Linked DNA regions of Zobellia nedashkovskayae. The protein of the gene in region 2 interacts with the protein of the main gene of each other region in a pairwise test. Links are inferred from orthologs where the notes say so. Each region holds a gene or a part of one and is shown on either strand. Other genes may lie near its edges.

Region 1 (5,723 bases), 3.6 Mb from region 2 along the record:
TTTGTATATTAATAGATTTCGAAAATCAATCCCTACCACCAAGCACTTGCATGCCCCAATAGACCAAAGTGGCCAATGAACCAATTGCTGCAACCAAATAGGTACGTGCAGCCCATTTTAAAGCATCTTCTGAACCTTTATATTCTTCTGGCGTTACCACATTTTTAGCTTTCAACCAAGCTAAGGCACGATTACTGGCATCATATTCTACGGGTAAGGTTATAAAACTGAACAAAGTTGCCATACCCATCATAACAAGACCAGCTACTGCCACCCAGTATCCAAAACCTACACCTGCTGCCGCACCTAACATAAGGCCACCAAAAACAACCCACATAGACATGCCGGAAGTAACACTAACAACTGGTACTAATTTTGAACGCATGGTTAACCATCGGTAAGCTTGCGCATGCTGCACAGCATGACCACATTCATGAGCCGCTACTGCGGCGGCGGCGGCATTTCTTTGGTTATAAACACCTTCACTTAGATTTACTGTTTTATTCTTTGGGTTATAGTGATCCGTTAGCATACCTGCAGTAGAAACTACCTTTACATCACGAATACCATTATCTGCCAACATTTTTTCGGCAATCTCGGCACCACTCATGCCATTGCTTAAATGTACATTGGAGTAAAATTTAAACTTGCTCTTGAGCTTCCTGCTCACCAGCCAGCTTACCAAAGCTATTGCTCCGATTAATATATAATATCCCATCATAATTTTATTCTTTTTAAAGTTTGAATTTAAAGATAATCAAAAACTCTCACCTCGACTGCGCTCATTTCGACTACGCTCAATGAGGCAGCTTTGATTAACAAACGTTTAATTATCTGTTATATTGGAAAGCAAAAACCCCGCCAATTTCTTTTGGCGTGATTTCAGGTAATCATTCTGCCAAAATGTCTATGGGTTATTTGTACTTGAATTTCAATACTAACATGAAGAAAAGAAGACAACCTGTTATAGCATTTGCCAAAGTAACTGGTAGGCTGTTAATCATAAGTCCGTATGTAAACCACAAGACGACTCCTAAAAAAAGAATGAGGTATGTACTACGTGAAATGTCCTTAGTGGACTTATCACGCCACGTTTTGTAGACCTGCGGCACATAACCGGCCGTTGTTAAAACAGCGGCCACCATTCCAAGAATTTCAATCTTATCCATTTGCTATGCTTAGTTGGTGGCCGTATGCCTGATACTTACCCTACGATATTTATAATTTTACCTGGTACTACAATTACTTTCTTAGGCGTACGCCCTTGTAACTGCTGCGCTGTTTTTTTATGGGCCATAACCGCTGCTTCAATTTCATCTTTGCTTAAATCTAAAGGAAGCTCTAGTTTAAAACGCATTTTTCCATTAAAAGAAACCGGATATTCTTTACTACTTTCCACCAAGTACTTCTCCTCAAATTTTGGAAAGTCTACCGTAGAAATTGAACCTTCATGACCTAATTGCTTCCAAAGTTCTTCTGCAATATGAGGTGCATAAGGCGATACTAAAATAGCCAACGGCTCTAACACCTTTCTACTATTACATTTCTGAGCACCCAATTCGTTCACCGCAATCATAAAAGTAGATACCGATGTATTAAAACTAAAGTTCTCTATATCTTCTTCTACCTTTTTAATGGTTTTATGTAAGGTCTTGTAGCTGTCTTTTGATGGCTCATCTTCTGAAACTGCAAAAGCACCTTCTGCACCTGAATGATACAAACGCCAAAGTTTTTTCAAGAAACCATGCGCTCCTGTAATACCTGCCGTGTTCCAAGGTTTGGATTGCTCCAAAGGCCCCAAGAACATTTCATACAAACGCAATGAATCTGCCCCGTATTCCTCACAAATGGCATCTGGATTTACAACATTGTATTTGGACTTGGACATTTTTTCTACCTCGCGAGATACTTTAAACGTTCCATCTTCTTCAGTGATGAATTCTGCATCAGCGTATTCTAATCTCCATTTTTTAAATCCTTCAATATCTAACTCATCCGAAGAATTGACGAAAGATACATCTGCATGTAAAGGCATATCAAAACTCTGCCCTGTCCACAAACGAATTTCGATTTGTGATTCAGGAAACCTCTCAGCCAACTTTTCTCCAACCTTATTTGTCATCTGTTTTACGGACTCAGTTAAGTTTTTGAACTCAGCCTTATCACAACTTACAATTTTGTCTCTAACATTTTTAGAAATAAATACTGGGTTATCGCTTATAACTTTTGATTGAAAATCACTTATCTCCTTTTCATCATAATAACCATCAACAATTATACTCACCTCATATGCAACCTTATAAACAAAAGCACTAGTCCCAGTAATCATCCCCTGATTGATAAGCTTTTTAGCAAACTCATCTTTGGGCACCAAACCTTTATCGAACATAAACTTCTGCCAGAAACGGCTATACAACAAGTGGCCTGTAGCATGCTCACTACCGCCAATGTATAAATCTACATCTTGCCAGTAGTCAATTGCTTCCTTAGAGAAAATTTCATTCTCATTATGCGGATCCATGTACCTATTGAAATACTGCGAGCTACCAGCCCAACCCGGCATGGTATTTAATTCCAACGGAAACACAGTGGAATTATTTATTTCACTGTTGTTTACAACGGTATTGGTTACCGTATCCCAAGCCCAAACCTCAGCATTACCTAATGGCGGTTCTCCTGTCTCGGTGGGTAAATATTTTTCAACTTCTGGCAACGCAATAGGCAGAAATTCTTTTGCAATCATTTGCGGCATACCATCTACATAATACACCGGGAAAGGTTCTCCCCAATAGCGTTGACGACTGAATACGGCATCACGTAATCGGTAATTAATTTTTCCCTCTCCTTGTCCTAATTTTTCCAATTCATAGATTGCTAATTTCATAGCTTTCTTATACGGCAATCCGTTTAGGAAATCAGAATTAGCAATGACCGTTTTATCCTTATCTGCATATGCCTCCTCCGAAATGTCTACGCCTTCAAAAATATTCGGAATAGGAATATTAAAATGCTTCGCGAAGTCATAATCTCGTTGATCACCACATGGAACGGACATTACCGCTCCAGTTCCATAACCCGCCAATACATAGTCCCCAATCCAGATTGGAATAGGTTCTTTTGTAAATGGATGTTCTGCATAGGCACCGGTAAAAGCACCTGAAATAGTTTTCACATCTGCCATACGGTCGCGTTCCGAACGTTTTGCAGTTGCTTCTATATACGCTTGTACCTCAGCTTTTTGGGCTGCAGTCGTTATTTTGGAAACCAATTCATGCTCTGGAGCCAAAGTCATAAAACTTACCCCAAAAATAGTATCGGGTCTGGTTGTAAAAACATCTATTTTTTCATCGTGGTCCTTTACGTTGAAAACTGCTGAAGCTCCTTGAGAACGACCAATCCAATTCGTTTGCGAATCTTTTAATGGTTGTGGCCAATCTACCGTATTCAATCCGTCTAACAAACGCTGAGCATATGCAGAAATACGCATACTCCATTGGGTCATCTTTTTACGGATAACCGGATGACCACCACGTTCTGACACACCGTTTACAATTTCATCATTTGCCAATACCGTACCTAGTGCCGGACACCAGTTTACTTCAGTATCTGCCAAATACGTTAATCTATATTGTAATAATATTTCTTGTTTTTTAACAATAGAGAAAGCTTTCCAATCATCCGCAGAAAAAAATTCTATATCATCGTCACAAACAGCGTTTACATTGGCATTACCATCCGCAGAAAATTTAGAAATCAACGTTTCTATATCTTCCGCCTTATCCGTATCCTTGTTATACCAAGAATTGAATATTTGAATGAATATCCACTGCGTCCATTTGTAATACTCCGGACTAGAAGTACGCACCTCTCTGCTCCAATCAAAAGAAAAGCCTAATTGATCTAACTGCCTTCTATATGTTTTAATATTAGCAGCGGTAGTTACTGCAGGATGCTGCCCTGTTTGAATTGCATATTGCTCTGCAGGCAAACCAAAAGAATCATACCCTTGCGGATGTAAAACATTAAAACCTTTATGCCTTTTGTAGCGTGCATAAATATCACTTGCAATATAACCAAGCGGATGCCCTACGTGCAAACCGGCACCCGAGGGGTAAGGAAACATATCCAAAACATAGTATTTTGGCTTATCGGAATTATTTTCGGCTTTAAACGTCTGGTTTTTGGCCCAAAAGTCTTGCCAATTTTTCTCTATTTCCTTGAAATCGTAGTGCATGCTGATATCTTTCTTTTCAATGTTCGCCAAAAATAAGTTTATTCAATTTACTTTCCTAAATTTACGCCTGTATACGCGATTATGGGCAAGTCTTTTGAACAGTACCAGAAACAAAAATTAATATCATCGTATTTTTCGGTGGTACTGAGTATTGCTTTGGTATTATTTTTACTGGGTATTTTGGGGCTTTTGGTTATCAATACCAAAAAAATGGCAGATCATTTTAAAGAGCAAATCACTATTTCTATCTTTTTAAAGGACGAAGCAAAAGAGTCTGAAATAGACCAACTCCAAAAAAACCTCTTACAAGAAGAACACACTAAAAGTGCTGTCTTTGTTTCCAAAGAAGATGCCGCCAAGCAACATAGTGAGGAAATAGGCGAGGACTTTCAGAATTTCTTAGGTTACAATCCGCTTAAAAACTCCATTGATGTGCAGTTAAGAGCAGATTTTGTTACACCACAAGAAATAGATTCTTTAGCTACCAATCTTGCCAAAAAGACCTATGTGGAAGAAGTTAGTTATGATAAACCTTTAGTTGGTCTGTTGAGCGAAAATGTAAAACGTATCAGTTTTTGGATTTTGATTGCCAGCGGCGTTCTTACTTTTATCGCTATTTTACTTATCAACAGCTCCATCCGTTTGAGCATTTACTCCAAACGTTTTATCATCAAAACCATGCAAATGGTAGGTGCTACAAAGACTTTTATACGTAGGCCTTTTATTTGGATGAATATTAAACTGGGGATTCTAGGTGCCCTAACTGCACTTTTAGCGCTAACGGGAGCATTGTATTATTTAGACCAAAACTTCCCTGAACTAGAGCTTTTTAAAGACCTTGAGCTATTAGGTATTCTCTACGGAGCCATCTTTATTTTAGGAATATTCATCTCGTTAATCAGTACTTTTTTCGCGACACAACGGTTTTTGAACCTCCGAACCGATGAACTTTACTATTAAGAACATCCTAACAATAAACCTTTACGACCATAAACTTTTTTAAGTAGAACTTCGTTAAATTTGCAGCATGGGTAAGAAACAAGTAGAACATACAGGCCAGCAGGATAAACAAGAATTCATTTTTCAAAAAAAGAACTATACCTTCTTTTTTGTGGGTCTTGCATTTATAGCCTTAGGCTTTATACTCATGAGTGGTGGTGGCAGTGACGACCCTAACGTATTTAATGAAGACATCTACAGCTTTAGAAGAATACGCTTAGCACCTACCCTAGTATTAATTGGATTAGGTATTGAGATATATGCCATATTGTTGAATCCTCATAAGAAGAAAAAATAATTTTGGAGACGCTAGACGCAATCATTCTCGGTATCATTCAAGGATTGACCGAATTTTTACCTGTATCATCAAGTGGACATTTAGAATTAGGAAAAGCTATTTTAGGTGACAATTCCGTTCCTGAAGAAAGCCTTTTATTTACAGTTGTACTTCATGCAGCAACCGCTTTGAGTACTATTGTAGTTTTTAGAA
Region 2 (5,034 bases):
AATGAATACCAAGTCATACCTAATTATGGTCAATATAAGGGTATGGAAAATAGTGTCTGTTTTAAGAAAGGCCTAACCTAATTAGTTTTTTAACAAATACTCTGTAATTTCTTTTTGCTCCTGCCCTAACGAAATTTTCGGGAACGACCTTCCTGCCTTTCTATACCAATAGCCTGCGTTAAATTCATCACCTTCTACACGATGTAAATAGGCATGGATCCAACTACCCATTTCATTAAACATTTCTTGAGCAATATCATGAGATGCCTCCCAATTGTCATTCGCTGCAAACCACATGGCTTTTAGTGCTTCCGACCAATCCATTGGAGGGGTCGAACCAGTTAATGTTTGTTCAAAATCTTCGTAAGTCTTAGGTGTAGCCATCAATTTATAGTGTCATTTGTTCTTTCCTATACAAAAATACCTAATTTCGATTGAAATTAACCGTATGCTTTAATGGTTCAACTATCACGAAGCTTACTCCTCTGGAGACCTTTACCCTATATGCTGGCACTTATTTGCACGGTATCCATATTGGGCATTCATATGTTACCAAATATGGACAGCATGCTCAACGAAAATAATACAAGAATTTCGCATGTTTTTTTACGGTCCCAAATTAACTACCACAAAGAAATAGCGCCTTTTGCCAGAAGGCCTCTAACCACCTTGTTAATTGAAACCACCCAAAGCATCCTTAAAGTAAAAGCAGGTTATGCATTTATTTTTGTAAACTTCTTGCTATTAGGTCTTAGCGGTGTTTTAATCTATAGATTATCCCTTATTCTTAAGGCTACCAAAAAACAAGGGCTAATTAACATGATGGTGTTTTTTACCTCATTTTCAATTTTGTTTGCTTTTTTTCCTCCAGTATTCACCTACGATGAACCGTTGCAATACTGTTTTCTTCTAACAGCCTTTATGGCTTTTGTACGCCGAAGGTGGTTTTGGTATGTAATCTTGTTCACTTTAGCCCTTATTGCCCGTGAAACCAGCATTTTACTACTTCCTGCATTTATTTTACTGTTACCAGGAACCCAAAATCATCCAAGGAAAAAACTGTGGCCTAACCTTAAAAAAAACAGTCTGCTTATTCTATCTCCTATTTTTTTCTACGGATGTTATATTGTCTTTTTCATTTACCACCAAAGACTACTACACGCTACCCATACTGAAATAGCTAGCAGGTACTCTTGTTTTCTGGAGAATATTGAAAGTTTAAAAAATATCGTCGAGTCCGTTGTATCAATTTTCATTACTGTAGGGCCGTTTCTATATTTTACTTATTTCTATTTGAAACGAAAAAACAATGATGCTTGGCAAAACAGCTTTGTTTATGCCTTCCTATTGACTTTAATAATAAATACACCTCTGGTTTTCATGACCGCATTTGCTAGAGAATCACGCTTATTTGCCTTACCCTTGCTATTTATTTGGCCTATGTTCATGCAACTTTTTGGCAGCGACATGAAACCTCTATTTGTAAAAAAAACATACCAAGAGCTTTTCAGAAACAAGAAAATAGTATTTCTGTTTGGAGCCCTTACTTTGGTGAGTTTTCTATTTTGTTTTGTGTACTACCCTAGTCTTGGCTTAGGAGCCAACACGTATTTTTCGGAATATTTATTTGTAGTTATTTTTGTACTGTCCTTTCACTATTGCACGTACAAATTTTTAGGCCATAGAAAGTAGTTCTATGCCCTTTATATAAATCCGATTAAGATTTAAACAAGATTATTCTACCAATTCTAGAAATTCACCTTCAGTAACGATGGGTACATTAAGTGATTCTGCTTTGGCTCGTTTGCTTGGCCCCATTTTGTCACCAGCTACCAGATAAGCTGTTTTTGAGGATATGCTTGAACCTACTTTACCGCCATTACTTTCAATGATTTTCTTGAGTTCATTACGGCTTACGGTCTCGAACACCCCAGAAACCACAATAGTGAGTCCTTTTAGTTTATCCGTTTGGTTTTCCAATTGCTCCTCGGAAAGGGAAAATTGTAAACCATAAGCTTTTAAACGGGCTATAATCTCACGGTTATTTTCGTTATTAAAAAACTCTACAACAGAACTCGCAATACGCCCACCAATTTCATCAACAGCTACCAGACTTTCTTCGGAGGCATCCATTAACGCATCAATATTTTTATAAGCTCTGGCTAGTTTCTTAGCTACCGTTTCACCAACAAAGCGAATGCCCAAGCCAAAAAGAACACGTTCAAAAGGAATCTTAACAGACTCCGCAACACCCTTTACCAAGTTTTCGGCAGACTTCTCCGCCATTCTTTCCAAAGGCAAAACTTGTTCTTTGGTCAGCGTGTATAAATCTGCGTAATTATCTATGAGTCCTTCTTTATAAAGAAGTTCTACGGTCTCACTTCCCAAGCCCTCTATATCCATTGCCTTACGGGATATAAAATGTTGAATTCGTCCAGTAATCTGCGGAGGACAACCATAATAATTCACGCAATAGTGTTTTGCATCGCCTTCTGTACGTACCAAAGGTTCATGACACTCCGGACAATGCGTAATATATTCCGTTGGTTTTGAATCTTGAGGACGCTTTTCAAAATCTACACCAACTATTTTTGGTATGATTTCTCCTCCCTTTTCAACAAAAACGGTATCACCTTCACGAATATCAAATTTTGCAATCTGATCGGCATTGTGTAACGACGCCCTTTTTACGGTGGTTCCCGCCAAAAGCACTGGCTCCAGGTTAGCCACCGGAGTTATTGAACCTGTACGCCCTACTTGATACGTGATTTCGTTAAGCAGCGTTGAAACCTGCTCTGCCTTAAATTTGTAAGCCATGGCCCAACGTGGCGATTTTGAGGTAAAACCCAATTCATCTTGATGCTGGATACTGTTTATTTTTACCACTACCCCATCCGTTTCATATGGCAAATTATGCCGTCCTGAATCCCATTGGTTTACAAATGCCATTACTTCATCTGTTGAACGGCTCAATTTTGCAACTTCAGGGACTTTAAATCCCCATTCTCTTGCTTTTTCAAGCATCTGCCATTGTGAAGTTATGCCTGTATTCTGACCTACGATACTATATAAAAGACAGTCTAAAGGTCTTTGAGCGACCGCTGCACTATCCTGTAATTTTAAACTTCCAGAAGCCGTATTTCTAGGATTCATATAAGGGTCCTCCCCATTTTCAATACGCTCGGCATTCATTTGCGCAAAACCTTCAAAAGGCAATACAATTTCTCCTCTGATATCAAATTTTGGTGGGTAATCACCTTTTAATTGTAATGGCACCGACTTTATGGTTTTTACGTTCGTGGTTACGTCGTCTCCTTGAAAACCATCACCACGAGTAACAGCTCGCACCAATTTTCCATCTTCGTAGGTAATACTAATAGAAGCTCCATCATACTTCAATTCACAAACAAACTCCACTTCTGCATCGCCCAAAATGCGCTGCATACGCTTTTCCCAATCCTCAAGGTCTTCTTTTGAATAAGAATTATCTAACGAGTACATGCGCTCATTATGCACTACTGTTTCAAAATTTTTGGTAACCCCACCCCCAACACGTAAAGTTGGCGAACTTGCATCATAAAATTCCGGATGTTTGGCTTCAAGTGCCTGTAATTCTTTTAGTTTGGTATCAAACTCATAATCGGATATGGTAGCGTTGTCAAGCACGTAGTAATTATGGTTATGCTCTCGTAGTTCTTGACGAAGGGACTCTATTTGTTCTTTTATCTGCATTTTCTAACTCAGTATTTCTGTAATCTTAATGTATGCTTTTGAGGAAGTTTTGATTTATATCACCCCAAAATGCCCTTTGTCATTCGGTCGTTACCAAATATATCTTTTCGGACTTCAATTTCTATAAAATTATGTTGATGTAAAAGTGCTTCCGTTTCTTTTGCTAAATATTGATTGATTTCAAAAAAAAGCAATCCTTTCTCTGATAGATTCTGTTTCGCCATTTCCGTTATCGCTTTATAAAATACCAATGGATTTTCATCTGAAACAAAAAGCGCTAATTCAGGTTCATGTTCCAACACGTTTTTATGCATTTCTCTCTTTTCCATCTCTCTAACATAAGGAGGATTAGAGACTATAACATCAAAATTTGAAGCAAATCCATCGAAATTCAAAATATCGGCATGAACAAACTCGACTTTTAAGGCGTTTCGTTCTGCATTCCTTTTAGCTATTTCCAGCGCTTTTTTAGAAACATCCAGCGCAAAAATTTTGGCATCGGGTAAAAGTTTCGCCAATGTAATAGCAATACATCCACTCCCTGTTCCAATATCTAAAATTCGTAATCCTGATTTTCTTTCTGGCTGATTGGTTTTAACCTTCTCTACAATCCAGCGAATAAGGTCTTCCGTTTCCGGTCTAGGAATAAGTACATTCTCGTTTACCTCAAAATAAAGGTCCATGAAATTTGTACTTCCTATTATATATTGAACAGGCCGTTGTAACTTAAGTCCTGATAAGGCCTCAAAAAGCGGCTGTTCCTCCTCTTTTGTCAAAGTTAGATTAGGCTGCAAGGCCAAAACAAAACGCTGCAACTTAAGGTAATGCTCTATAAGCAGATAAAAGAAACTATCTACCTCCTCTTTTGCATATAATTCATCTAACTCTTTGTGATAAATATTCTTTATTTCTTTTAAGACCATTAAATATTGGAGCTATACATTATAATTTAGCGAGCATATACACTGGACATGAATAATGACCCGTATCTCCCAACGGCTTATCTATATACTCAAATCCCATTTTTGCATAAAGCTTTTGAGCTGCTTTCATGTAAGGCATGGTTTCCAAATAGATTTTTTCAAAATTGAATTCCTTTGCCTTCTCAAGACATTTCTGCAACATTTCAGAACCAATCCCTCGTCCTCTTGCTTCCTCTAAAAAATACATTTTCTGCAGTTCGCAAATATTGTCCTTGCTGTTCTCTAATTGAGAAATTCCGGCGCAGCCCAAAATAGTTTCATTTTCTTCTACAACAAAATATGCCGCACGTGGTTTATCATAATTTTCGAACATTTGATC

Evidence for each region.
Region 1: the proteins of ligA (region 2) and IWB64_RS03965 interact in binary tests that used the Escherichia coli proteins (3 or more experiments, as listed by UniProt). The link is inferred for Zobellia nedashkovskayae from one-to-one orthologs.

Annotation. Positions count from the first base shown.
Region 1 is NZ_JADDXR010000002.1:927,562-933,284, forward strand. The notes cover bases 1,005-4,630. They hold IWB64_RS03965 (leucine--tRNA ligase), read right to left. Parts: upstream 4,235-4,630; coding sequence 1,205-4,234; downstream 1,005-1,204. Other genes in these bases: IWB64_RS03960 (SemiSWEET family sugar transporter), read right to left, coding at 1,005-1,169; IWB64_RS03970 (cell division protein FtsX), read left to right, coding at 4,316-4,630. In the rest of the region: IWB64_RS03955 (zinc metallopeptidase), read right to left, coding at 26-721; more of IWB64_RS03960, read right to left, coding at 915-1,004; more of IWB64_RS03970, read left to right, coding at 4,631-5,194; IWB64_RS03975 (DUF3098 domain-containing protein), read left to right, coding at 5,262-5,531; IWB64_RS03980 (undecaprenyl-diphosphate phosphatase), read left to right, coding at 5,534-5,723.
Region 2 is NZ_JADDXR010000002.1:4,553,229-4,558,262, forward strand. What follows is about bases 1,234-4,170. They hold ligA (NAD-dependent DNA ligase LigA), read right to left. Parts: upstream 3,733-4,170; coding sequence 1,735-3,732; downstream 1,234-1,734. Other genes in these bases: IWB64_RS18755 (hypothetical protein), read left to right, coding at 1,234-1,692; prmC (peptide chain release factor N(5)-glutamine methyltransferase), read right to left, coding at 3,792-4,170. Outside these bases: IWB64_RS18745 (GNAT family N-acetyltransferase), read left to right, coding at 1-81; IWB64_RS18750 (hypothetical protein), read right to left, coding at 82-384; more of IWB64_RS18755, read left to right, coding at 457-1,233; more of prmC, read right to left, coding at 4,171-4,655; IWB64_RS18770 (GNAT family N-acetyltransferase), read right to left, coding at 4,675-5,034. UniProt on the Escherichia coli protein: DNA ligase that catalyzes the formation of phosphodiester linkages between 5'-phosphoryl and 3'-hydroxyl groups in double-stranded DNA using NAD as a coenzyme and as the energy source for the reaction.